2 regions of the Streptomyces sp. NPDC058145 genome follow, and region 1 is predicted to be linked to the other one. Evidence: predicted binding sites of a transcription regulator. Region 1 holds the regulator's gene; the other holds the start of a gene.
What was found. Region 1 encodes HspR, which represses chaperone genes until heat shock. Its sites were predicted from a motif close to TTGAGNNNNNNNNNCTCAA; they were not measured.

Region 1 (5,471 bases):
CGCGCCCGAGGGTGAGGCCAAGGCGGACGACGACGTCGTGGACGCCGAGATCGTCGACGACGAGCGCAAGGACGGTGCCGCGTGACGGAGGAGACCCCGGGCTTCGAGGAGAAGCCCGACGTCCCCTCCGGCGCCACCCCTGACGACGCCGAGCCGAAGGCCGCCCCCGAGGAGGGGGCGGCCCCGGCCGGGGACGCAACCGCAGACGCCGGCCTGGTGGCACAGCTGGACCAGGTGCGCACGGCACTGAACGAGCGCACGCTGGACCTCCAGCGCCTGCAGGCCGAGTACCAGAACTACCGCCGCCGCGTCGAACGCGACCGGGTCGCGGTCCGGGAGATCGCCATCGCGAACCTCCTGACCGAGCTCCTGCCCGTGCTCGACGACATCGGCCGGGCACGGGAACACGGCGAACTGGTCGGCGGCTTCAAGTCGGTGGCCGAGTCGCTGGAGACCGTCGCGGCCAAGATGGGCCTGCAGCAGTTCGGCAAGGAGGGCGAGCCCTTCGACCCGACGATCCACGAGGCCCTGATGCACAGCTACGCGCCGGACGTCACCGAGACCACGTGCGTGGCCATCCTGCAGCCCGGTTATCGCATCGGCGAGCGCACCATCCGCCCCGCGCGGGTGGCCGTCGCCGAACCGCAGCCCGGCGCGCAGGGCGTCAAGGCCGAGGGCGCCGAGGAGAACACCGAGGCGGACGCGGCCGACGACAAGGAGAACGGTGGCCCGGAGGAGGGCTGACGTCATCACCGGGGACAGGAAGGAGGGACGTCGGGGATGAGTACCAAGGACTTCATCGAGAAGGACTACTACAAGGTCCTCGGCGTCCCCAAGGACGCCACCGAGGCCGAGATCAAGAAGGCGTACCGGAAACTCGCCCGCGAGTTCCACCCGGACGCCAACAAGGGCAACGCCAAGGCCGAGGAGCGCTTCAAGGAGATCTCCGAGGCGAACGACGTCCTCGGGGACCCGAAGAAGCGCAAGGAGTACGACGAGGCGCGCGCCCTGTTCGGCAACGGCGGCTTCCGCCCCGGGCCGGGCGCCGGCGGCGGCAACTTCAACTTCGACCTGGGCGACCTCTTCGGCGGCAACGCGCAGAGCTCGGGCGGCTTCGGCGGCGGGATCGGCGACGTCTTCGGCGGCCTGTTCAACCGCGGCGGCACGGGCACGACCCGTACCCAGCCGCGGCGCGGCCAGGACATCGACACCGAGGTCACGCTGAGCTTCACGGAGGCCATCGAGGGCGCCACGGTGCCGCTGCGGATGTCCTCCCAGGCGCCCTGCAAGGCCTGTTCGGGCACCGGCGACAAGAACGGCACACCGCGCGTGTGCCCGACCTGCGTCGGCACCGGGCAGGTCGCCCGGGGCTCGGGCGGCGGGTTCTCGCTCACCGACCCCTGCCCCGACTGCAAGGGCCGCGGCCTGATGGCCGAGCACCCCTGCCTGGAGTGCAAGGGCAGCGGCCGCGCCAAGTCCTCGCGCACCATGCAGGTCCGCATCCCGGCCGGAGTGACGGACGGGCAGCGGATCCGGCTGCGCGGCAAGGGCGCGCCCGGCGAGCGGGGCGGACCGGCGGGCGACCTCTACGTGGTCGTGCACGTCGGCGAGCACCCGGTGTTCGGACGCAAGGACGACAACCTCACCGTCACCGTGCCGGTGACGTATCCCGAGGCGGCCCTCGGCGGCGAGGTGCGGGTCCCGACCCTCGGCGGCCCGGCGGTCACCCTCAAACTGCCGCCCGGCACCCCGAACGGCCGTACCATGCGCGCTCGGGGCAAGGGCGCGGTCCGCAAGGACGGCACCCGCGGCGACCTTCTGGTCACCGTCGAGGTGAGTGTCCCGAAGGACTTGTCGGGGAAGGCTCGTGACGCACTCGAGGCGTATCGCGAGGCGACCGCGGGCGAGGACCCGCGGGCGGAGCTGTTCGAGGCCGCGAAGGGAGATTGAGGGCCCCATGGACACACCCGGCCGTCGGCGTAACCCGTATGAACTGACCGAGGAGACCCCGGTCTACGTCATCTCGGTGGCGGCCCAGCTCTCCGGACTCCATCCGCAGACGCTGCGTCAGTACGACCGTCTCGGTCTCGTCTCCCCGGACCGCACGGCCGGGCGGGGCCGCCGCTACTCGGCCCGGGACATCGAACTGCTCCGCCAGGTACAGGCGTTGTCCCAGGACGAGGGCATCAATCTGGCCGGTATCAAGCGCATCATCGAACTGGAGAACCAGGTCGCGGCGCTCCAGTCCCGCGTCGCGGAGCTGCAGGCGGCCCTGGACGGCGCGGCGGCCGCGATGCGGCAGCGCGAGGCCGCGGTCCACGCCTCCTACCGGCGCGACCTGGTGCCGTATCAGGAGGTGCAGCAGACCAGCGCGCTGGTGGTCTGGCGGCCGAAGCGGCAGCAGCAGGCGGACTGACCGCCCGCGAGAAGCACACCGGCAGGGGCCGGAGACGGGCGACCGTCTCCGGCCCCTTTCGGGTGCGCGGCGGCCGCCCACGGTTGCCCGGATCTTTGCCCTCCCGTGAACTTCCTTTACGTGAAGGGTCCGTAAAGACTGTTTGGAGGGGATTCCGCTCCTCCTTCACAGGTGCAGCGGAGCGTGCTGTTGCGCACTCGTTAAGTAGTTCCGCTTGACGCCGGGTGGCCGCTCCGCGTTGTCTTTTCAGACACCTGGGTCGTAAAGCAGCACCCACGTCCGGATCGCACCTGAAGTGAGCCCTCGAATGCGTCGTATCGCCATATCCGTGGCCGCGTCCACGATGATCCTTTCGCTCGCCGGGTGCGGCGTGCTGGACGCGACGGGGGACGGTGCGAGCGCGAGCCCGACGAAGGGTGACGACGTCACCGTCGGGCTGCTGCTGCCGGAGAAGGCGAACAGCCGCTACGACAAGTTCGACTACCCGATCATCAAGAGCAAGGTGACCGAACTGACCCACAAGAAGGGCACGGTCCAGTACGCCAACGCGGACGCGGACGCCGCCCGGCAGGCCGGCCAGATGCAGACGATGATCGACGACAAGGTCGACGTCATCCTGCTCGACGCGGTCGACTCGCACGGCATCGTCGGCGAGGTGAAGAAGGCCAAGGAGGCGGGCATCCCCGTCATCGCCTACGACCGTCTCGCCGAGGGCCCGATCGACGCCTACATCTCCTTCGACAACGAGCTGGTCGGCGAGGTGCAGGGCCGTACGCTGCTCGAGGCCCTGGGCTCGGGCGTGGACACCTCCGACAAGGTCGTCATGATGAACGGCTCGCCCACGGACCCCAACGCCAAGCAGTTCAAGCAGGGCGCGCTGTCCGAGCTGAACGGCAAGGTCGACATCGCGGCGTCCTTCGACACCGCCGACTGGAAGCCGGAGAACGCCGAGGCCAACATGGCCCAGGCGATCGGCCGGCTCGGCAAGGACAACATCGCCGCGGTCTACTCCGCCAACGACGGTATGGCGGGCGGTGTGATCAAGGCCCTGAAGGCGGCGGGTGTCACCACCCTGCCCCCGATCACCGGCCAGGACGCCGAACTGGACGGGGTGCAGCGGATCGTCGCCGGCGAGCAGTACATGAGCGTCTACAAGTCCTACCCGGACGAGGCCGAGGCCGCCGCACAGATGGCCGTCACCAAGGTGCAGGGCAAGGACATCCAGTTCGACGCCCTGACCCAGGACCGGGTCGACAGCCCCACCGACAAGGACATCCCGTCCCGCCTCGTCCAGGTGAGCGCCCTGACCCGGGCCAAGATCAAGGACACCGTCATCGCCGACGGGATCTACTCGGCCGGTGACATCTGCACGGCCAAGTACAAGGCGGCCTGCGCGTCGATCGGCCTGAAGTAACCCGCGTCCCACCCCCCCAGCTTGTTGCGGTGCGGCGGGCGGAAGACCGTACGCAACGGCGCATACCGGCCGTTTTCCCCGCCCGGAGCGCCCGGAGCCGTGTTGCGGACCCGGTCCCGGCCGCGCATAGTTGCGCTGCGGAAGTGGCAGCAACCGGGGGTGGAATGGGCGATGGCCGGGCACGGGACGGAGGAGCATCCTCACGGTGCCGACCGGCTGTGCGAGGCCGGGGATCGCGTGTATTCCCGGGCCGTACGCCGGGGGCGGGTGCCGCGCACGGACGCCGAGCCGGTGCCCTGCCTGCTGGAACTGGCCCTGCTGCACCCCGATCCGGACGACATGGACTGGCTGGTGCCGACCTCACCGCAGGAGGTCATGACCCGGCTGCTGCGCGGGGTCCACGACGAGGTCAGGGAGAGCCAGCGGCGGGTGGGCTCGGCGGTGGCCGCCTTCGAGTGGTACGCGGGCCTGGGACAGCAGCTCCAGGCGCTCTCGGCGTCCGGTGAGGGCACGGCCATCCGGGTGCTGGACGGGCTCTCCCGCATCCAGGCCGCGATGGACGAGGCGACGGCGGCGTGCACCGCGGAGGTGCTCACCGTGCAGCCCGGTGGCATCCGGCGCGAGGCCGAGCTGACCGAGGGGCTGCACCGGGCGCTGGCGCTGCGCGGCCGGGGCGTGCGCATGCGCGACCTGTACACGCACGTGGCCCGGCACGGGCAGGGGCTGCTCAACTACCTGGAGCTGATGGGCGGGGCGGTCGAGGCCCGCACCCTGGACGAGGTCATCGACCGGCTGATCCTCTTCGACCGCACGGTCGCGTTCATCCCCGCCAACTCCGAGCGCACGATGGCCCTCGAACTGCGTCACCCGGCCCTGGTCGAGTACCTGGTGACCGTCTTCGAGCGGCTCTGGCGCCTGGCGCTGCCGCTGACGGCCCCGCTGCCCGACACCGGCATCGAGGGCATCTCGCACCGCGAGCGGTCCATCGCCGCGCTGCTCGCCGAGGGCCATCAGGACGCGGTGATCGCCGAACGGCTCGGCATCAGCGTCCGTACCTGCCGGGCGCACATCGCCCGGCTGTCGGACACGCTCGGTGCGGCGAGCCGTACCCAACTGGGCGTGCGCATCGCCCAGGTGGGCCTGGACCGCCCTCCGCACAGCGGCCCGCCGGCCACGCCCGCCGCGCTGGGGATGCCCGGCCAGGGGTCCCCGAGCGTGCGCTGAGGCGGGCCGGGCCGGGCGCTGCTCCCGTGCGCGCCCTCGTCAGTCGTGCTGCCCCGGGGCCGGCATCCTGGGCTCCTGGTCCGGTTCCTGGTCCAGCAGCCCGGAGCGGGCGATGAGATACCCGAGCTGGGCGCGGCTGCCGCTGCCCAGGGCGGCGGCCAGCTTGGCGATGTGGGCCCGGCAGGTCCGTACGTTCATGCCGAGACGGCGGGCGATCGCCTCGTCCACATGGCCCTCGACCAGAAGCTTGGCGATGGAGCGCTGCACCCCCGTGACGCCGTCGATCGGGGGAGCGTAGGCGGGCTCCTCCAGGAGGGGGACCGCGCGCCGCCAGAGCTGTTCGAAGACCTTGACCAGATAGTCGACCAGGCCCGGGTGCCGCAGTTCCAGCGCCACCTGGCGGTCGTCGCGGGCGGG
Region 2 (5,471 bases), on a different contig from region 1:
CCGCGTTGTCGATCAGATTGGCGACCACCTGGTGGATGCGCTCGGGGTCCGCGTGCGCGGTCAGCTCCGGCGGGGAGACGTCGAGGTGCAGATGTACGTCCGTCCGGGTGTGGCTGCCGGAGCCCGAGGCGATGCCCGCGCGCGCGGAGGCGACCATGTTGGCCTCCTTCAGCACGCCCGACAGGTACGGCCACACCTCGAAGCGCCGCATCTTCAGCGGTACGACGCCGTTGTCCAGCCGGGAGAGGTCCAGCAGGGTCTCCACGAGCCGGCCGAGCCGCTCGGTCTGCTTCAGGGCCGTCCGCATGGTCTCCGGATCGGCCTCGGTGACCCCGTCGACGATGTTCTCCAGCACCGCGCGCAGGCCCGCGATCGGGGTGCGCAGCTCGTGCGAGACGTTCGCCACCAGCTCCTTGCGCTGGCGGTCCTGGGCCTCCAGCTCGTCCGCCATGACGTTGATCGTCACGGCGAGGTCGCCCAGCTCGTCCCGGCGGCCCTCACTCACCCGGCGGGTGTAGTCGCCCTGCGCGATCGAGCGGGCGACCGTGTTCATCTCGTCCAGCGGAGCGGTGAGCGAATGGGCCACGAACTGCGTTATCAGCAGTGTGGCGATCATCGAGAAGACCGTGATGAAGCGCAGCTCCGTCTTGGTGTGCACCGCGATCATCGACAGACCGGTGGTGATCAGCACCGAGATGACGACCAGCGCGCCCAGCTTGGTCTTGATCGAGAAGGGGCGTACGCCGCCCCAGGGCTCCTCCGTCCCGGGGCTCCTCCGTGCGGCCTCCCGCCCTTCGCTCATGGCGTCGGGGTCTCCAGCGCGTATCCGACTCCGTGCACCGTGCGGATCCGCTCGGCGCCGATCTTCCGGCGCAGCGCCTTGATGTGGCTGTCCACGGTCCGGGTGCCGGAGGCGTCCGCCCAGTCCCACACCTCGGCCAGCAGCTGCTCCCGGGAGAGCACCGCGCGCGGGGTGTTCGCCAGGCACACCAGCAGGTCGAACTCGGTGGGCGTGAGGTGGACGTCCTCGGACCGCACCCGTACCCGGCGCTGCGCGTGGTCGATCTCCAGCTCGCCGAGCCGCAGGATGCCGGAGCGGGGCGTGGAGGCGGCGACGGCCGCCCGCTCCACCCGCCGCAGCAGGACGTGCACCCGCGCGGCCAGCTCCCGCATCGAGAACGGCTTGGTCATGTAGTCGTCGGCGCCGACCCCGAGCCCGACCAGCATGTCGGTCTCGTCGTCGCGCGCGGTGAGCATCAGCACCGGCACCGGGCGCTGGGCCTGCACGCGGCGGCAGACCTCCAGGCCGTCGAAGCCGGGCAGCATGATGTCGAGGATCAGCAGGTCGGGCTGCCAGGCCTCGGCCGTGTCCACCGCGGCCGGCCCGTCGGCCGCGGTCTGCACGAGGAATCCCTCCGCGCGAAGCCGGGCCGCGATGGCGTCGACGATCGTGGGATCGTCCTCGACCACCAGCACCCGGCGCTGTGCGCCGGGGGTGGTCGTGGCCGCGCCGGTCTGGGAGGTGTGTGTCTGCTCCATCGCCCGCCCCTGTTGCTTTCCGGAATCAGTGGGGTGATCCCATGACTGCGATTGACGCTTGAATGATCCGCGTCAGGGCAGCACATTACGGGGACAGGCCGCGCCGTCGCTATCCAGGGCGGACGGCGAGGTGTACGGCGTCCGGAACGCCCCGGGCAACGGGGACCTCTTCGGTACGCACCTGACGGAACCCGGCATTCCGCAAGGTTCCTTCAAATTCCGGAGAGGGCTCGGCCGACCATACTGCAAACACCCCGTCCGGCTTCAACACCCGTGCGCACGCGGCGAGTCCGGCCGGGGAGTAGAGACCGCCGTTGTCCTCGGTGACGGTCCAGCCCGGCCCGTTGTCGATGTCGAGGCACAGGGCGTCGAACGTGTCCGATGTCTCCTTGAGGTAAGTGAGGAGATCCGCCTCGACGATCCGGGTGCGCGGATCGGCGAGCGCCTCGGCGGACAACTCCGCCAAGGGTCCGTCGCGATGCCAGTCGATGACGGCGGGCTCCCGTTCGGCGACCGTGATCCGCCCCCACCGTCCGTCGGCCGCGGCGTGCGCGAGCGAGAATCCCACGCCCAGCCCGCCGATGAGTACCTCGGGCGCCGCGCGCCCGTCCAGCGCGTCGTACGCGGCGTCCACCAGCAGCCGCTCCGAGCGGCCGTCGGAGGTGTCCATCAGGAAGCAGCCGTTGGCGATGATCTGCAGCAGCGCGCCGTGCCTGCGCAGCACCACCTCGCCGTAAGGGCCTTCGCGTCGGTCCAGGACCACGGGGGAGTCATGCACGGCAGTCATGCGCCCATCCTGCTCTGATCGGGCGTCAGGGGCACCCCGATTCTGGTGATCGCTCACAGCGAACAGCGAGCCGGGAACAACAGCGAGGCGTCGGACATTGAGTCGGCATAGCTCAAGTTGACTGCCTAAGGGGAGATCATGGCTGCTGAGTCCACGGCGTTCACGCTCGTACTGCCGGTGCTGCCGCTCGACGACGAGGTCGTGCTGCCCGGCATGGTGGTCCCGCTGGACCTGAGCGACGCCGAGGTGCGGGCCGCGGTGGAGGCGGCGCAGGCCGCCGCCCGTTCGGAGCCCGGCAAGCCCAGGGTCCTGCTGGTGCCGCGCGTCGACGGCACGTATGCCAGGACAGGTGTGCTCGGTACCGTCGAGCAGGTCGGCCGGCTGGCCGACGGCGACCCGGGCGCGCTGATCCGGGGCCGCGGCAGGGTGCGCATCGGTGCCGGTACGACGGGCCCGGGCGCGGCCCTGTGGGTGGAGGGTGCGCGGATCGACGAGACCGTGCCGGAACCCCTGCCCGGCCAGGTCGCCGACCTGGTCAAGGAGTACAAGGCCCTGGCCACCGCGTGGCTGCGCAAGCGCGGCGCCTGGCAGGTCGTGGACCGGGTCCAGGCCATCGACGACGTCTCCGCGCTCGCCGACAACTCCGGGTACTCGCCCTTCCTGACCATCGAGCAGAAGGTCGAGCTGCTGGAGACCTCCGATCCGGTGGCCCGGCTGAAGCTCGCCACCCAGCAACTGCGCGACCACCTCGCCGAGCAGGACGTGGCCGAGACCATCGCCAAGGACGTCCAGGAGGGTGTCGACAAGCAGCAGCGCGAGTTCCTGCTCCGCCGCCAGCTCGAGGCCGTCCGCAAGGAGCTGCGCGAGCTGAACGGCGAGAGCGACGGCGAGGAGTCGGACGACTACCGCGCCCGCGTCGAGGCCGCCGACCTGCCGGAGAAGGTCCGCGAGGCCGCCCTGAAGGAGGTCGACAAGCTGGAGCGGTCCAGCGACCAGTCGCCCGAGGGCTCGTGGATCAGGACCTGGCTGGACACGGTCCTGGAGATGCCGTGGAACGAGCGCACCGAGGACGCCTACGACATCCAGGGTGCCAAGGCCGTGCTCGACGCCGAGCACGCGGGGCTCGAGGACGTCAAGGAACGCATCACCGAGTACCTGGCCGTGCGCAAGCGGCGCGGTGAGCGCGGCCTGGGCGTGATCGGCGGGCGGCGCGGGGGTGCCGTGCTGGCGCTCGTGGGCCCGCCCGGCGTCGGCAAGACCAGCCTCGGCGAGTCCGTCGCGCACGCCATGGGACGGAAGTTCGTCCGGGTCGCCCTCGGCGGCGTACGCGACGAGGCCGAGGTCCGCGGTCACCGGCGCACGTACGTCGGCGCGCTGCCCGGCCGGATCGTCCGGGCCGTCAAGGAGGCCGGGTCCATGAACCCGGTGGTGCTGCTCGACGAGATCGACAAGGTGGGCTCCGACTTCCGGGGCGACCCGGCGGCGGCCCTGCTGGAGGTCCTCGACCCCGCGCAGAACCACACCTTCCGGGACCACTACCTGGAGGTCGAACTCGACCTGTCCGACGTGGTCTTCCTCGCCACCGCGAACGTCCTGGAGGCCATCCCGGAGGCGCTCGCGGACCGTATGGAGATCGTCCGCCTGGACGGCTACACCGAGGACGAGAAGGTCGTCATCGCCCGTGACCACCTGCTCCCGCGCCAGCTGGAGCGGGCCGGCCTGGACCGGGACGAGGTCACGATCGACGAGAGCGCGCTGCGCAGGCTCGCCGGTGAGTACACCCGCGAGGCGGGCGTGCGGACCCTCGAGCGGTCCCTCGCCCGGCTGCTGCGCAAGGTCGCGGCCCAGCACGAACTCGGCGAGCGCGAGCTGCCGTACACCGTCCGGGACGAGGACCTGCGCGCGCTGATCGGGCGCCCGCACCACGTGCCCGAGTCCGCCCAGGACCCGGCCGAGCGCCGTACCTCCGTCCCGGGCGTGGCGACCGGCCTCGCGGTCACCGGCGCCGGCGGGGACGTGCTCTTCGTGGAGGCGTCCCTCGCCGACCCGGAGACCGGCGCGGCCGGGCTGGCCCTGACCGGTCAGCTGGGCGACGTGATGAAGGAGTCGGCGCAGATCGCGCTGAGCTTCCTGCGCAGCCACGGCGCCGAACTGGAGCTGCCGGTGGGCGACCTGAAGGACCGGGGTGTGCACATCCACTTCCCGGCGGGCGCGGTCCCGAAGGACGGGCCGAGCGCGGGCATCACCATGACCACCGCCCTCGCGTCCCTGCTCTCAGGCCGGCTGGTCCGCACCGACGTGGCGATGACCGGCGAGGTCTCGCTGACCGGCCGGGTGCTGCCCATCGGCGGGGTGAAGCAGAAGCTGCTCGCCGCCCATCGCGCCGGGGTGACCACCGTGATCATCCCCAAGCGCAACCAGCCCGACCTGGACGACGTCCCGGCCGAGGTGCTGGACAGGCTCGACGTCCACACCGTGACCGACGTCCGCCAGGTCCTGGAGCTGGCCCTCGCGCCCGCCGCGAACGGCGCGGAGCCGGAGGTTCCGGTGGCGGCGTGACGGACGCCCCCGGATGAGGGAGGGCCCGGGCCCCGCAGGGGGCCCGGGCCCTCACCGCGCCCGGAGGCGGGGCGGCGCCGTCTCAGCCCGATGCGAGCGACTGCTCCGCCCACACGGTCTTGCCCACCCTGTCGTGCCGGGTGCCCCAGCGTTCGGAGAGCTGGGCGACCAGCAGCAGGCCCCGGCCCCCCTCGTCGTAGATCCGGGCGCGCCGCATGTGCGGGGTGGAGCCGCTGGCGTCGTAGACCTCGCAGATCAGGGTGGAGTCATGGTGGATCAGCCGCAGCCGGATGGGCGGCCGGCCGTAGCGGATGGCGTTGGTGACCAGCTCGCTGACCATCAGCTCGGTGGTGAAGACGGCCTCCTCCAGCCGCCATGCGGAGAGCTGGTCGCTCGCGTACCTGCGGGCCTGGGCCACCACCGTGGGATCGCTCGTCAGCTCCCAGGAGGCCACCCGGTCGGTGTGCAGCGCCCGGGTGCGGGCGACGAGCAGGGCCACGTCGTCGTCGGGGTGGTGGCTGAGCAGTTCGGTCAGGACCCGGTCGCAGACCGCGTCCAGCGTCGGCGCGGGCCGGACGAGAGCGTC

Region 2: lon (endopeptidase La) is a predicted target of HspR. The motif match lies at 2,424-2,442, and genes of this name have one in related genera.

Annotation. Positions count from the first base shown of each region.
Region 1 covers NZ_JBHVUH010000004.1:70,579-76,049, reverse strand. The annotation lists gene dnaK (molecular chaperone DnaK) at 1-85, shown strand, start outside; gene grpE (nucleotide exchange factor GrpE) at 82-744, shown strand; gene dnaJ (molecular chaperone DnaJ) at 781-1,950, shown strand; gene ACFVVO_RS10320 (heat shock protein transcriptional repressor HspR) at 1,958-2,416, shown strand; gene ACFVVO_RS10315 (sugar ABC transporter substrate-binding protein) at 2,724-3,830, shown strand; gene ACFVVO_RS10310 (LuxR C-terminal-related transcriptional regulator) at 4,002-5,054, shown strand; gene ACFVVO_RS10305 (helix-turn-helix transcriptional regulator) at 5,094-5,471, opposite strand, start outside.
Region 2 covers NZ_JBHVUH010000001.1:842,031-847,501, forward strand. The annotation lists gene ACFVVO_RS03915 (ATP-binding protein) at 1-802, opposite strand, end outside; gene ACFVVO_RS03920 (response regulator transcription factor) at 799-1,539, opposite strand; gene ACFVVO_RS03925 (spermidine synthase) at 1,649-2,326, opposite strand; gene lon (endopeptidase La) at 2,465-4,885, shown strand; gene ACFVVO_RS03935 (SpoIIE family protein phosphatase) at 4,968-5,471, opposite strand, start outside.